One region of the Bacillus sp. NEB1478 genome, then DNA from elsewhere that is predicted to be linked to it. Evidence: a T-box and tRNA genes for the amino acid it is inferred to sense, from the RefSeq annotation. Region 1 holds a T-box; the other regions hold tRNA genes.
The links. A T-box is a leader RNA that pairs with one kind of tRNA and senses whether it is charged. The one in region 1 lies ahead of thrS (threonine--tRNA ligase), so its partner is inferred to be a tRNA-Thr.
Positions count from the first base shown of each region.

Region 1 (4,707 bases):
TTTAGCTAAAATCATGTCTCTGAAATCTTCATAAGAAACGGTTTCTGATTTTTGTTCGCCATACTTTCGAACGTTTACAGCATTGTCTTCGATCTCTTTGTCACCAAGAACAAGCATGTATGGGATCTTTTTCATTTGTGCTTCTCTGATCTTATATCCCATTTTCTCGTTTCTTATATCAATGTCCACTCTAACCGCATGTTTCTTCAAATCTTCTTGAAGTTTATAAGCATACTCATTATGAACATCAGACACAGGAATCAGCTTCACTTGAACTGGCGCTAACCATGTTGGGAAAGCTCCTGCAAAATGCTCAACTAATATTCCTAGGAAACGATCGATTGATCCGTAAATTGCACGGTGGATTACAACCGGACGTACTTTTTGATTATTCTCATCCACATAAGTTAAATCGAACTTCTCCGGCATCTGGAAGTCCAGCTGTATTGTTGCACATTGGTGGCTTCTATTTAATGCATCTTTAATGTGGAAGTCAATTTTCGGACCATAGAATGCCCCATCGCCTTCATTCAAGTGATAATCCATTCCGAGATCTTCCAGCACGTTTTTCAAAGCGCCTTCCGCTTGTTCCCAAAGACGATCGTCACCCATAGAATCTTCAGGACGAGTAGAAAGTTCTACTGAATACTCGAAACCGAAAGTGCTATAGATTTTATCTACAAGTTTAAATACGTTTTTGATTTCACTCTCGATCTGCTTCGGAGTCACGAAAATGTGAGCATCATCTTGGCAGAAAGTTCTTACACGAATCATTCCGTTAAGGGCACCGCTGTATTCGTGACGATGTACTTGTCCAAACTCAGCCATTCGTACAGGGAGATCTCTATATGAATGAAGCTTGTTTTTAAAGATAAGCATATGACCCGGACAGTTCATCGGCTTCATCGCAAACTTCGTATCATCTACTTCTGAGAAATACATGTTTTCATGGTAATGATCCCAGTGGCCGGATTGTTCCCAAAGACGCTGGTTCATCATGAACGGTGTGCGAACTTCATCATAATCTACTTGGCGCTGAAGCTCTCGAGAGAAATTCTCAAGTTCTGTTCTGATAATTTGGCCATTCGGAAGATAGAACGGCATACCAGGCGCTTCTTCTGAGAACATGAATAACTCTAATTCTTTTCCAAGCTTACGGTGATCGCGCTTTTGAGCTTCTTCAATAAAGTGCAAATATTCGTCTAACTCTTTTTGATTTAAGAAAGCTGCTCCATAAATACGCTGAAGCATTTGGTTATCGCTGTTTCCGCGCCAGTATGCACCTGAGATGCTCATGAGCTTATACGCTTTAATCTTTCCAGTTGAAGGAACATGCGGTCCACGGCAAAGGTCAAAGAATTCTCCTTGTTCATAGATCGTAATTTTTTCTCCTTCAGGAAGATCGCGGATCAGTTCCAGCTTTAAATGGTCGTTAAGTTCTTCATAGATGGATAATGCTTCTTCACGTGTAACTTCTTTACGAATAATAGGAAGATTTTCGTTTACAATCTTCTTCATTTCTTTTTCAATAGCTGGAAGATCTTCTGGCGTTAAGACATGCGACATATCCACATCATAGTAAAATCCATTATCAATAACAGGACCGATTCCTAATTTCACATCTGGATATAGGCGTTTTAATGCTTGTGCCAGCAAATGTGCATTAGAGTGTCGTGTCATCTCTAATCCATCTTTTGAATCCTGCATCACGATTTCGATTGATGAATCTTCTTCGATTGGACGTGAAAAATCAAATAATTGACCGTTCACTTTTCCTGCAACTGCTTTTTTCTTTAAACTTGGGCTAATGCTTTCAGCAACTTGCTCTGAAGTTACCCCTTTCGGAAATTCCTTAACTGAACCGTCAGGGAATGAAATCGAAATTGACATAAAAAACATCTCCTTTTTATAAAAAATGAAAACAAAAAACACCCGTCCCTAAAGAAGGGACGAGTGATAATCTCGTGGTTCCACCCTTGTTCTGCAATTATGTAGTATAAATGCAGCACTCGGACAGTATAACGGACTGCTGCCGTCAACGATTACTAAAAGTTTCACCGCTGAAGTTCCAAGGTGGTAAAGCAAATTTCCGTGTTAGGAAGCTTTCAGCCAGAACTTCCCTCTCTATAAACCGTAAAATTTTGCTTCATGTCCTTATCAATACTGATTAATTGATAAAATTATAAACATATTATATGCAGTTATTTTTTAAAAAGCAAGAGCGTGTGACAATTATTACTGCTTTTTATTAAAAAATCTTTTGTTTCGATAAGACATCTTTTCAATGGATGAAATCGTGATCGTTTCCTGAAAGATATTTTTAACAGTTTGAAGAAGCGGATGATCCAGATCATATGAATAAATATGTGCAGAAGCAGGTGCTAAACCGATAAGAGGTCCTAACAAACGTTCATCCAGGCTTGTTACTTTTGATAATTTAAGAGCTCTTTCGTGAAACCTTTCCATTTCTTTCCTCGTTAAAGGATTTTGGTTTTCATCAAGAATCACAATTTTCTCCTTATCAAAAATAATGACGATATTTCGTTTCGAAAATGACTTTTGTTTCGTTACACAAGATCTCAATTGCTCAACAAACATTTGATACTCCAATTCTAATTTATACTCGTCGATCGCACATTCAACAATTTTTAATAGAACGGATAAATATTCCTTTAATCGGAATTTTAAAAACGATTCGAATTCTAAATACGGCAGTGATGTCTTAAATAATGACAGCCATTGCTTACGTATAAGTCCATTTAAATTAGGGAGGTTTTTAGCCTCGGGAATTCCTTCTATTTCACCTGAAATAATACTTTTCGTTATCGTGAATATTTCTTTTTGTTCAGATGCATCTGTGTAAAAAAATAAATGCTCAATCATTTCCTTTAAACAAATATCCTCTACCTTATTTCTTGTGAATTGTGTTAACACATCCAAAATAATGTCTGGGTCTTTCTGTATGTGCAATTCAAGTATTTTAGATGAAGTTTCAGATAATTTGGCAAAGGAAGGGGATAATTTATGTTTCACTGCAGCTCTGATTATATTTTTAAGAACGGTGGTACCGTCGGATGGGTGTGAAAAAGCAATCGCGATCAAACAAGTCCCTCCCATATAAATTCTCAATAATACAATATATGGGACCTGGTCTTAAAACATGTTAGGAAAAGCTGAATTTGTTCATTTAGGAACGAACAATATTTGCACGAAGACAATGAGTTTCGATAAGTAACCGCATGAGCTGGAGTGTATTTATTATATGTGAACGCATTATCGAAACCGACGAAAAGATTCGCTAGTTTTGATCAACAAAAAAACAGCCCGGTTATATAGGCTGCTTTCTGAGCTAATTAATCGTAAACAAATTTACGTTCGATTTTTGAAAGGATAAAAGCCATTCCCAATGTAAGGATTAAATACATTAAAGCAGCGGTCATGTAAGGCTCCCATGGACGGTAATATTCACCCATCATTGCCCTTGCATAATACATCAGCTCAGGTGTAGCAATGATTGAAACAAGTGAAGAATCTTTAATTAATACGATAAATTCATTGCCTAAAGGCGGAATCATTCTTCTGGATGCCTGTGGGAGAATAACATGCTTCATGGCTTGTACATGATTCATTCCTAGCGATCTAGCTGCTTCCATCTGCCCTCTGTCAATGGACTGTATCCCCGCTCGAAAAATTTCTGCAATGTACGCAGCAGCATTAAGTGATAGTGCGAGTACACTTGAAACAAAAACATTTGGCGGTTTCATAATGAGAGGCATTAAAGCTGAATGAATCAATAAGATTTGAACAAGCAACGGCGTTCCTCGAAAGAAACTGACATACCACATACAAGGTATACTAATAAGTCGCTGTTTCGTCATTTTGCCTAACCCAATAAATAACCCCAGAATTGTTCCAAATAGAATACTTAAAAGTGACAGCTGAATGGTATTTACAGTTCCTTTTATAAAAAGGGGCATGTACTCTCTAATGATTTGTAATGAATAGTCCATGTAGTCCTCCAGCTAAATTTTATTGTTTTAAAGCGTCTACATTCGGTTCTTCACCAAACCATTTTTTATAAATTTCGGCGTATTTTCCACTGTCGATCACTTTTTTCATAGCTTTATTGATTTCATCTTGATGGTCTGCATCTTTAGGAAAAATAATCCCGTAAAATTCACTATCGAAATTGTCTTTGTCACTAATCGTAATTAACTTTTTATCTGGGTTATTTTTTTCATATTCCTTCAATACACCATTATCGGCAACAACAGCTTCAACTTCCCCATTTAATAAGGCTTGAATTGCCAGAACATTACTATCAAACTTTTTAATGTCCTCGGTTTTTCCGAACATTTTTTCCAGTGCCTCTTGCCCAGTTGTACCATTTTGTACACTTACTTTTTTGCCTTCTAAATCTTTTGCACTCTTAATAGAAGACCCTTCTTTTGTAAGAATCATATTGATTGATTCAAAATATGGATCTGAAAAATCATAGCTTTTCTTTCTCTTATCATTGATTGTAATTGCAGATATCCCTGCATCTACTTCTTCATTCTGAAGTGCGATGAACAAAGGATCCCAGCCTGTGTTCTTTAATTTGTAATCCAAATCCGCTTCTTTCATAACTGCATCGAGAACATCCACATCGAATCCGACAATCTTGTCTCCATTCAATGATTCAAAAGGGGCATATGCGGCATCTGT
Region 1 covers NZ_CP134049.1:1,219,601-1,224,307, reverse strand. Annotated here, with positions in the region: gene thrS (threonine--tRNA ligase) at 1-1,890, opposite strand, end outside; T-box leader at 1,943-2,170, opposite strand; gene ytxC (sporulation protein YtxC) at 2,236-3,102, opposite strand; gene RGB74_RS05835 (amino acid ABC transporter permease) at 3,354-4,010, opposite strand; gene RGB74_RS05830 (basic amino acid ABC transporter substrate-binding protein) at 4,030-4,707, opposite strand, start outside.

Region 2 (4,707 bases), 1.3 Mb from region 1:
TCTGCGCCAAGCAAGAACTGTTTGATGTTTCAGAAGCGAGAAGATCGAGGCGACAAAGTCTTGAAGGAGCGGAGTGTGTTTCGATACATGAGCACCGGAAAGACGAAGTCAACGAAGAGATTCGATGCTTATCAAACATCAATATAAGGTTAAGCTAGAAAGGGCGCACGGTGGATGCCTTGGCACTAGGAGCCGAAGAAGGACGGGACGAACACCGATATGCCTCGGGGAGCTGTAAGTAAGCATTGATCCGGGGATTTCCGAATGGGGGAACCCACCATCCGTAATGGGATGGTATCCATATCTGAATACATAGGGTATGAGAAGGCAGACCCGGGGAACTGAAACATCTAAGTACCCGGAGGAAGAGAAAGCAAATGCGATTTCCTGAGTAGCGGCGAGCGAAACGGAATCAGCCCAAACCAGAGGGCTTGCCCTCTGGGGTTGTAGGACACTCTATACGGAGTTACAAAGGAACGAGGTAGGTGAAGTGGTCTGGAAAGGCCAGCCGAAGAAGGTAACAGCCCTGTAGCTGAAACTTCGTTCCCTCCAGAGTGGATCCTGAGTACGGCGGGACACGTGAAACCCCGTCGGAATCCGGGAGGACCATCTCCCAAGGCTAAATACTCCCTAGTGACCGATAGTGAACCAGTACCGTGAGGGAAAGGTGAAAAGCACCCCGGAAGGGGAGTGAAATAGATCCTGAAACCGTGTGCCTACAAGTAGTCGGAGCCCATTAACGGGTGACGGCGTGCCTTTTGTAGAATGAACCGGCGAGTTACGATCCCGTGCAAGGTTAAGTTGAATAGACGGAGCCGCAGCGAAAGCGAGTCTGAATAGGGCGACATAGTACGTGGTCGTAGACCCGAAACCGTGTGATCTACCCATGTCCAGGGTGAAGTTCAGGTAACACTGAATGGAGGCCCGAACCCACGCACGTTGAAAAGTGCGGGGATGAGGTGTGGGTAGGGGTGAAATGCCAATCGAACACGGAGATAGCTGGTTCTCCCCGAAATAGCTTTAGGGCTAGCCTCGCGGCAAGATTCCTGGAGGTAGAGCACTGATTGGACTAGGGGCCCCCACAGGGTTACCGAATTCAGTCAAACTCCGAATGCCAGAGAATTATCCGCGGGAGTCAGACTGCGAGTGATAAGATCCGTAGTCAAAAGGGAAACAGCCCAGACCATCAGCTAAGGTCCCAAAGTATACGTTAAGTGGCAAAGGATGTGGAGTTGCCCAGACAACCAGGATGTTGGCTTAGAAGCAGCCACCATTTAAAGAGTGCGTAATAGCTCACTGGTCGAGTGACTCTGCGCCGAAAATGTAACGGGGCTAAACGTATCACCGAAGCTATGGCTTGTACCGTATGGTACAGGGGTAGGGGAGCGTTCGAAGTGCAGCGAAGTCAGACCGGAAGGACTGGTGGAGCGCTTTGAAGTGAGAATGCCGGTATGAGTAGCGAAAGACAAGTGAGAATCTTGTCCATCGAAAGCCTAAGGTTTCCTGAGGAAGGCTCGTCCGCTCAGGGTTAGTCGGGGCCTAAGCCGAGGCTGAAAAGCGTAGGCGATGGATAACAGGTTGATATTCCTGTACCACTTCCTTTCCGTTTGAACGATGGGGGGACGCAGTAAGGTAGGGTGAGCGCACTGATGGAATAGTGCGTCTAAGCAGTTAGGCTGTTGGATAGGCAAATCCGTCCAACGTGAAGGCTGAGCTGTGATGGCGAGGGAAATTTAGTACCGAAGTCCCTGATCCTACACTGCCAAGAAAAGCCTCTAGTGAGGAAAGATGTGCCCGTACCGCAAACCGACACAGGTAGGCGAGGAGAGAATCCTAAGATGATCGGGAGAACTCTCGTTAAGGAACTCGGCAAAATGACCCCGTAACTTCGGGAGAAGGGGTGCTCTGATAGGGTTTATCGCCCGAGAGAGCCGCAGTGAATAGATCCAAGCGACTGTTTAGCAAAAACACAGGTCTCTGCGAAACCGCAAGGTGAAGTATAGGGGCTGACACCTGCCCGGTGCTGGAAGGTTAAGAGGAGGGGTTATCCTTTTAGGAGAAGCTCTGAATTGAAGCCCCAGTAAACGGCGGCCGTAACTATAACGGTCCTAAGGTAGCGAAATTCCTTGTCGGGTAAGTTCCGACCCGCACGAAAGGTGTAACGACTTGGATACTGTCTCAACGAGAGACCCGGTGAAATTATAGTACCTGTGAAGATGCAGGTTACCCGCGACAGGACGGAAAGACCCCATGGAGCTTTACTGCAACTTGATATTGGATTTTGGTACAGCTTGTACAGGATAGGTAGGAGCCTGAGAAGCCGGAGCGCCAGCTTCGGTGGAGGCGTCGGTGGGATACTACCCTGGCTGTATTGAAATTCTAACCTAGAACCGTGATCCGGTTCAGAGACAGTGTCAGGTGGGCAGTTTGACTGGGGCGGTCGCCTCCTAAACAGTAACGGAGGCGCCCAAAGGTTCCCTCAGAATGGTTGGAAATCATTCGCAGAGTGTAAAGGCACAAGGGAGCTTGACTGCGAGACCTACAAGTCGAGCAGGGACGAAAGTCGGGCTTAGTGATCCGGTGGTTCCGCATGGAAGGGCCATCGCTCAACGGATAAAAGCTACCCTGGGGATAACAGGCTTATCTCCCCCAAGAGTCCACATCGACGGGGAGGTTTGGCACCTCGATGTCGGCTCATCGCATCCTGGGGCTGAAGTAGGTCCCAAGGGTTGGGCTGTTCGCCCATTAAAGCGGTACGCGAGCTGGGTTCAGAACGTCGTGAGACAGTTCGGTCCCTATCCGTCGCGGGCGCAGGAAATTTGAGAGGAGCTGTCCTTAGTACGAGAGGACCGGGATGGACACACCGCTGGTGTACCAGTTGTTCCGCCAGGGGCATAGCTGGGTAGCTACGTGTGGACGGGATAAGTGCTGAAAGCATCTAAGCATGAAGCCCCCCTCAAGATGAGATTTCCCATCACGTCAAGTGAGTAAGACCCCTTAGAGATGATGAGGTTGATAGGTCTGGTGTGGAAGCGTGGCGACACGTGGAGCTGACAGATACTAATCGGTCGAGGGCTTATCCTTAAAAAAAGCATAACGTTTGGAAACGTCGTATCTAGTTTTGAGAGAACATACATATTGATCAAAAATCAATAAAAAATCTCTTGCATTAATCAAATTTATAGAGTATAATTTTATCTTGTCGAGATAAAAAACTCGCTTTCTGGTCTAGTGATGATGGCGAAGAGGTCACACCCGTTCCCATACCGAACACGGAAGTTAAGCTCTTCAGCGCCGATGGTAGTTGGGGGTCTCCCCCTGTTAGAGTAGGACATCGCTAGGCTAGATAATTTTATATGGAGGATTAGCTCAGCTGGGAGAGCACCTGCCTTACAAGCAGGGGGTCGGCGGTTCGAACCCGTCATCCTCCACCATTTACTTACTTGCCGGTTTAGCTCAATTGGTAGAGCAACTGACTTGTAATCAGTAGGTTGGGGGTTCAAGTCCTCTAGCCGGCACCATTTTGCAAGAGCCATTAGCTCAGTTGGTAGAGCATCTGACTTTTAATCAGAGGGTCGAAGGTTCGAATCCTTCATGGCTCACCATTTTTAACGCGGGTGTGGCGGAATTGGCAGACGCGCTAGACTTAGGATCTAGTGTCTTTGACGTGGGGGTTCGAGTCCCTTCACCCGCACCAATTTCCTTTTTAAAATTAAATATACGCGGAAGTAGTTCAGTGGTAGAATACAACCTTGCCAAGGTTGGGGTCGCGGGTTCGAATCCCGTCTTCCGCTCCAGATTTATTTATGTATGTGCCGGGGTGGCGGAACTGGCAGACGCACAGGACTTAAAATCCTGCGGTAGGTGACTACCGTACCGGTTCGATTCCGGTCCTCGGCACCACATACATGCGCCCTTAGCTCAGCTGGATAGAGTGTTTGACTACGAATCAAAAGGTCGGGAGTTCGAATCTCTCAGGGCGCGCCATGTTTTACGGGAAGTGGCTCAGCTTGGTAGAGCACCTGGTTTGGGACCAGGGGGTCGCAGGTTCAAATCCTGTCTTCCCGACCATTATAACTGTATAAGTTATTTGGGGCTTTAGCTCAGCTGGGAGAGCGCCTGCCTTGCACGCAGGAGGTCAGCGGTTCGATCCCGCTAAGCTCCACCATTTTCAGAAAATGTTTCTGACATTTTCTTTTTTAATGCTTAAAAGTTCTTTGAAAACTGAACAAAAGAAATAGGTAAGGAATTAAGAATTAATTCCGTCAGTTTTAAAAACGAGCAAGACAAACACTTTTATGGAGAGTTTGATCCTGGCTCAGGATGAACGCTGGCGGCGTGCCTAATACATGCAAGTCGAGCGAATGAAGAGGAGCTTGCTCCTCTGATTTAGCGGCGGACGGGTGAGTAACACGTGGGTAATCTGCCTGTAAGACGGGGATAACTCCGGGAAACCGGGGCTAATACCGGATAACAAGAGAAGAAGCATTTCTTCTTTTTGAAAGTCGGTTTCGGCTGACACTTACAGATGAGCCCGCGGCGCATTAGCTAGTTGGTGAGGTAACGGCTCACCAAGGCGACGATGCGTAGCCGACCTGAGAGGGTGATCGGCCACACTGGGACTGAGACACGGCCCAGACTCCTACGGGAGGCAGCAGTAGGGAATCTTCGGCAATGGGCGAAAGCCTGACCGAGCAACGCCGCGTG
Region 2 covers NZ_CP134049.1:3,827,213-3,831,919, reverse strand. Annotated here, with positions in the region: rRNA gene RGB74_RS19590 (23S ribosomal RNA) at 148-3,084, shown strand; rRNA gene rrf (5S ribosomal RNA) at 3,228-3,343, shown strand; tRNA gene RGB74_RS19580 (tRNA-Val) at 3,359-3,434, shown strand; tRNA gene RGB74_RS19575 (tRNA-Thr) at 3,446-3,521, shown strand; tRNA gene RGB74_RS19570 (tRNA-Lys) at 3,530-3,605, shown strand; tRNA gene RGB74_RS19565 (tRNA-Leu) at 3,614-3,697, shown strand; tRNA gene RGB74_RS19560 (tRNA-Gly) at 3,723-3,797, shown strand; tRNA gene RGB74_RS19555 (tRNA-Leu) at 3,815-3,903, shown strand; tRNA gene RGB74_RS19550 (tRNA-Arg) at 3,911-3,987, shown strand; tRNA gene RGB74_RS19545 (tRNA-Pro) at 3,995-4,071, shown strand; tRNA gene RGB74_RS19540 (tRNA-Ala) at 4,093-4,168, shown strand; rRNA gene RGB74_RS19535 (16S ribosomal RNA) at 4,296-4,707, shown strand, end outside.
Region 2: it encodes a tRNA-Thr, which carries the amino acid that the T-box ahead of thrS (threonine--tRNA ligase) is inferred to sense. The anticodon was not compared.

Region 3 (4,707 bases), 1.4 Mb from region 1:
GCTATGGCTTGTACCGTATGGTACAGGGGTAGGGGAGCGTTCGAAGTGCAGCGAAGTCAGACCGGAAGGACTGGTGGAGCGCTTTGAAGTGAGAATGCCGGTATGAGTAGCGAAAGACAAGTGAGAATCTTGTCCATCGAAAGCCTAAGGTTTCCTGAGGAAGGCTCGTCCGCTCAGGGTTAGTCGGGGCCTAAGCCGAGGCTGAAAAGCGTAGGCGATGGATAACAGGTTGATATTCCTGTACCACTTCCTTTCCGTTTGAACGATGGGGGGACGCAGTAAGGTAGGGTGAGCGCACTGATGGAATAGTGCGTCTAAGCAGTTAGGCTGTTGGATAGGCAAATCCGTCCAACGTGAAGGCTGAGCTGTGATGGCGAGGGAAATTTAGTACCGAAGTCCCTGATCCTACACTGCCAAGAAAAGCCTCTAGTGAGGAAAGATGTGCCCGTACCGCAAACCGACACAGGTAGGCGAGGAGAGAATCCTAAGATGATCGGGAGAACTCTCGTTAAGGAACTCGGCAAAATGACCCCGTAACTTCGGGAGAAGGGGTGCTCTGATAGGGTTTATCGCCCGAGAGAGCCGCAGTGAATAGATCCAAGCGACTGTTTAGCAAAAACACAGGTCTCTGCGAAACCGCAAGGTGAAGTATAGGGGCTGACACCTGCCCGGTGCTGGAAGGTTAAGAGGAGGGGTTATCCTTTTAGGAGAAGCTCTGAATTGAAGCCCCAGTAAACGGCGGCCGTAACTATAACGGTCCTAAGGTAGCGAAATTCCTTGTCGGGTAAGTTCCGACCCGCACGAAAGGTGTAACGACTTGGATACTGTCTCAACGAGAGACCCGGTGAAATTATAGTACCTGTGAAGATGCAGGTTACCCGCGACAGGACGGAAAGACCCCATGGAGCTTTACTGCAACTTGATATTGGATTTTGGTACAGCTTGTACAGGATAGGTAGGAGCCTGAGAAGCCGGAGCGCCAGCTTCGGTGGAGGCGTCGGTGGGATACTACCCTGGCTGTATTGAAATTCTAACCTAGAACCGTGATCCGGTTCAGAGACAGTGTCAGGTGGGCAGTTTGACTGGGGCGGTCGCCTCCTAAACAGTAACGGAGGCGCCCAAAGGTTCCCTCAGAATGGTTGGAAATCATTCGCAGAGTGTAAAGGCACAAGGGAGCTTGACTGCGAGACCTACAAGTCGAGCAGGGACGAAAGTCGGGCTTAGTGATCCGGTGGTTCCGCATGGAAGGGCCATCGCTCAACGGATAAAAGCTACCCTGGGGATAACAGGCTTATCTCCCCCAAGAGTCCACATCGACGGGGAGGTTTGGCACCTCGATGTCGGCTCATCGCATCCTGGGGCTGAAGTAGGTCCCAAGGGTTGGGCTGTTCGCCCATTAAAGCGGTACGCGAGCTGGGTTCAGAACGTCGTGAGACAGTTCGGTCCCTATCCGTCGCGGGCGCAGGAAATTTGAGAGGAGCTGTCCTTAGTACGAGAGGACCGGGATGGACACACCGCTGGTGTACCAGTTGTTCCGCCAGGGGCATAGCTGGGTAGCTACGTGTGGACGGGATAAGTGCTGAAAGCATCTAAGCATGAAGCCCCCCTCAAGATGAGATTTCCATCACGTCAAGTGAGTAAGACCCCTTAGAGATGATGAGGTTGATAGGTCTGGTGTGGAAGCGTGGCGACACGTGGAGCTGACAGATACTAATCGGTCGAGGGCTTATCCTTAAAAAAGCATAACGTTTGGAAACGTCGTATCTAGTTTTGAGAGAGCATGCATATTGATTTTAAAAATCGATAAAGATTCTCTTGATTTCTATAATGAAATATTATAAAATTTATCTTGTCCAACAGGATAAAGATTTTAAGATGTTACATATGTAACTTGGTCCAGTGATGATGGCGAAGAGGTCACACCCGTTCCCATACCGAACACGGAAGTTAAGCTCTTCAGCGCCGATGGTAGTTGGGGGTCTCCCCCTGTTAGAGTAGGACGTCGCTGGGCTATAGTCTTAAAATTAAAAGGATTTCCGTTTAGTGGATTGTATATTATTATGTTATTCCACAGTAGCTCAGTGGTAGAGCTATCGGCTGTTAACCGATCGGTCGCAGGTTCGAGTCCTGCCTGTGGAGCCATTTACTTTCTTTGCTTCCATAGCTCAGCAGGTAGAGTGCTTCCATGGTAAGGAAGAGGTCACCGGTTCGAGCCCGGTTGGAAGCTCCATATAAATAAAATAAATGGCCCGTTGGTCAAGCGGTTAAGACACCGCCCTTTCACGGCGGTAACACGGGTTCGAATCCCGTACGGGTCACCATATATTTTTCACGGAGGATTAGCTCAGCTGGGAGAGCACCTGCCTTACAAGCAGGGGGTCGGCGGTTCGAACCCGTCATCCTCCACCATTTATTTACTTGCCGGTTTAGCTCAATTGGTAGAGCAACTGACTTGTAATCAGTAGGTTGGGGGTTCAAGTCCTCTAGCCGGCACCATCAATTTTATTTTAACAAAAAATTAAATTGATAATGTTAGTCTTTTTTTTATATGTGGAGGGGTAGCGAAGTGGCTAAACGCGGCGGACTGTAAATCCGCTCCCTCCGGGTTCGGCGGTTCGAATCCGTCCCCCTCCACCATTTTTGTATAACTTCTAGAAACATAGGTAATAATTTTTTAATACTGCGGGTGTAGTTTAATGGTAAAACAAGAGCCTTCCAAGCTCTGGTCGTGAGTTCGATTCTCATCACCCGCTCCATTATCTTTTGTTGGGGCTTTAGCTCAGCTGGGAGAGCGCCTGCCTTGCACGCAGGAGGTCAGCGGTTCGATCCCGCTAAGCTCCACCATATACATAACTAATGACAATTCAGGCTGATGCCTGAATTTTTTTTATTGAATCGCAAGAAAGAAAACAAGAGAACACAACTGTTTGAAGATGGACGATTCCATCTTCATTTTTTAATTTAACTAATAAATATGTATTTCACTTCCGAAAGTCCTTATATTTTAGTATATCTATGCAAATTTTTGTCCAGTTGAACCATGAAAACCCTTACATATACAATAGACATAGGTATTTGTTTCTTTGTAATAAGGGAGGAAGAAAGAAATGAAGAAAGATATAACAATGATCGGTGTTCCAGTGGATTTAGGACAAATGCGCCGCGGTGTGGATATGGGACCAAGTGCCATCAGATATGCGGGGATTGTAGAGCGATTAGAAAACCTTCATTATAGAGTTGAAGATATGGGGAATATTGAAATCGCACTTCCTGAAAAACAGGATACAGCGAACGATGGAAAATTAAAAAACTTAAACGGTGTAATTGAGGCGAGTGAAAAACTTTCAGAAGCCGTTTCAGGAGTAATAAAATCAAATAAATTTCCACTCGTTTTAGGTGGAGATCATAGTATAGCTATCGGTACTTTAGCTGGGGTATCTAAGCATTATAAAAACCTTGGGGTAATCTGGTATGATGCCCATGGTGATTTGAATACGGCAGATACTTCTCCAAGCGGAAATATTCATGGTATGCCATTGGCGGCGAGTATAGGAATTGGCCATGAAAAGCTAACGAATATTAGCGGCTATGCTCCTAAAATTAAGCCTGAAAATATTGTAATTATCGGTGCGCGTTCTCTTGATGAAGGAGAAAGAGAACTCATTAAGGAAAAAGGCATTAGAGTATATACGATGCATGAAATTGATCGTCTTGGTATGACCAAAGTTATGGAAGAGGCGATTGAATACCTATCACATACAGATGGTGTTCATTTGAGCTTAGATCTTGATGGATTGGATCCTCATGATGCTCCAGGCGTAGGGACTCCTGTTCTTGGAGGAATTAGTTACAGAGAGAGTCATTTGGCTATGGAGATGCTTGCTGAAGCAGAAATTATTACTTCTGCTGAATTTGTAGAAGTAAATCCAATTCTCGATGAGAAAAACAAAACGGCTACAGTTGCTGTAGCTTTAATGGGATCTTTATTTGGTGAAAAACTTTTATAAATCTATAGTAAATGAAACAGTTGCTTCTGTATTTACGGGAGCAACTTTTCTTTATCATTTATAGTATCGTTGATTCTTTGGTACTGATTGAGTAGTTGATCGATTTCTTGAGAGAGTTCAACAACTTCCTCCGCAATTAAAGGAAGATGTTTTGATAACTCATTCATCTGCTGCCGGGAGTGTTCAATTTGTTCAATTAATACATCTCTATACATAGAATAACACCTCTCTAATGGGATAATTATTTTATAAACTTAATATTCCCAGGCATGTTTTTTTCAAAACCCCATTTTTAGAAAATTATACCTTTTCATTTCGTCAAATTCCGCGGCATGATAAAATAAAAAAAGAATAAAAGATGTTGAAACTTATTTCTGAAACAAACGTAAATAAAATCCGAGTGGTGATAATGAATGGATGCCTTAATAGCGAATATGGTTGCCCAAGTGAAAAAAGGGGACCAAGAAGCGTTTGAAGGCATTGTCGACCTTTTTAAAGATAAAATATACCGGCATTGTTTCCGGATGGTCGGCAATGGACATGAAGCAGAAGATTTAGCACAAGAAACTTTTTTAAAAGCTTACCGTAATATTGATAAATACAATAACGATTTTAAATTTTCAACTTGGATCTTTAGAATTGCAACAAACTTATGCATCGACCGATTAAGGAAAAAGAAGCCTGATTATTATTTAGATGC
Region 3 covers NZ_CP134049.1:3,753,618-3,758,324, reverse strand. Annotated here, with positions in the region: rRNA gene RGB74_RS19130 (23S ribosomal RNA) at 1-1,734, shown strand, start outside; rRNA gene rrf (5S ribosomal RNA) at 1,896-2,011, shown strand; tRNA gene RGB74_RS19120 (tRNA-Asn) at 2,068-2,142, shown strand; tRNA gene RGB74_RS19115 (tRNA-Thr) at 2,155-2,230, shown strand; tRNA gene RGB74_RS19110 (tRNA-Glu) at 2,247-2,321, shown strand; tRNA gene RGB74_RS19105 (tRNA-Val) at 2,334-2,409, shown strand; tRNA gene RGB74_RS19100 (tRNA-Thr) at 2,421-2,496, shown strand; tRNA gene RGB74_RS19095 (tRNA-Tyr) at 2,553-2,637, shown strand; tRNA gene RGB74_RS19090 (tRNA-Gly) at 2,683-2,756, shown strand; tRNA gene RGB74_RS19085 (tRNA-Ala) at 2,769-2,844, shown strand; gene rocF (arginase) at 3,108-4,007, shown strand; gene RGB74_RS19075 (aspartyl-phosphate phosphatase Spo0E family protein) at 4,040-4,222, opposite strand; gene sigW (RNA polymerase sigma factor SigW) at 4,421-4,707, shown strand, end outside.
Region 3: it encodes a tRNA-Thr, which carries the amino acid that the T-box ahead of thrS (threonine--tRNA ligase) is inferred to sense. The anticodon was not compared.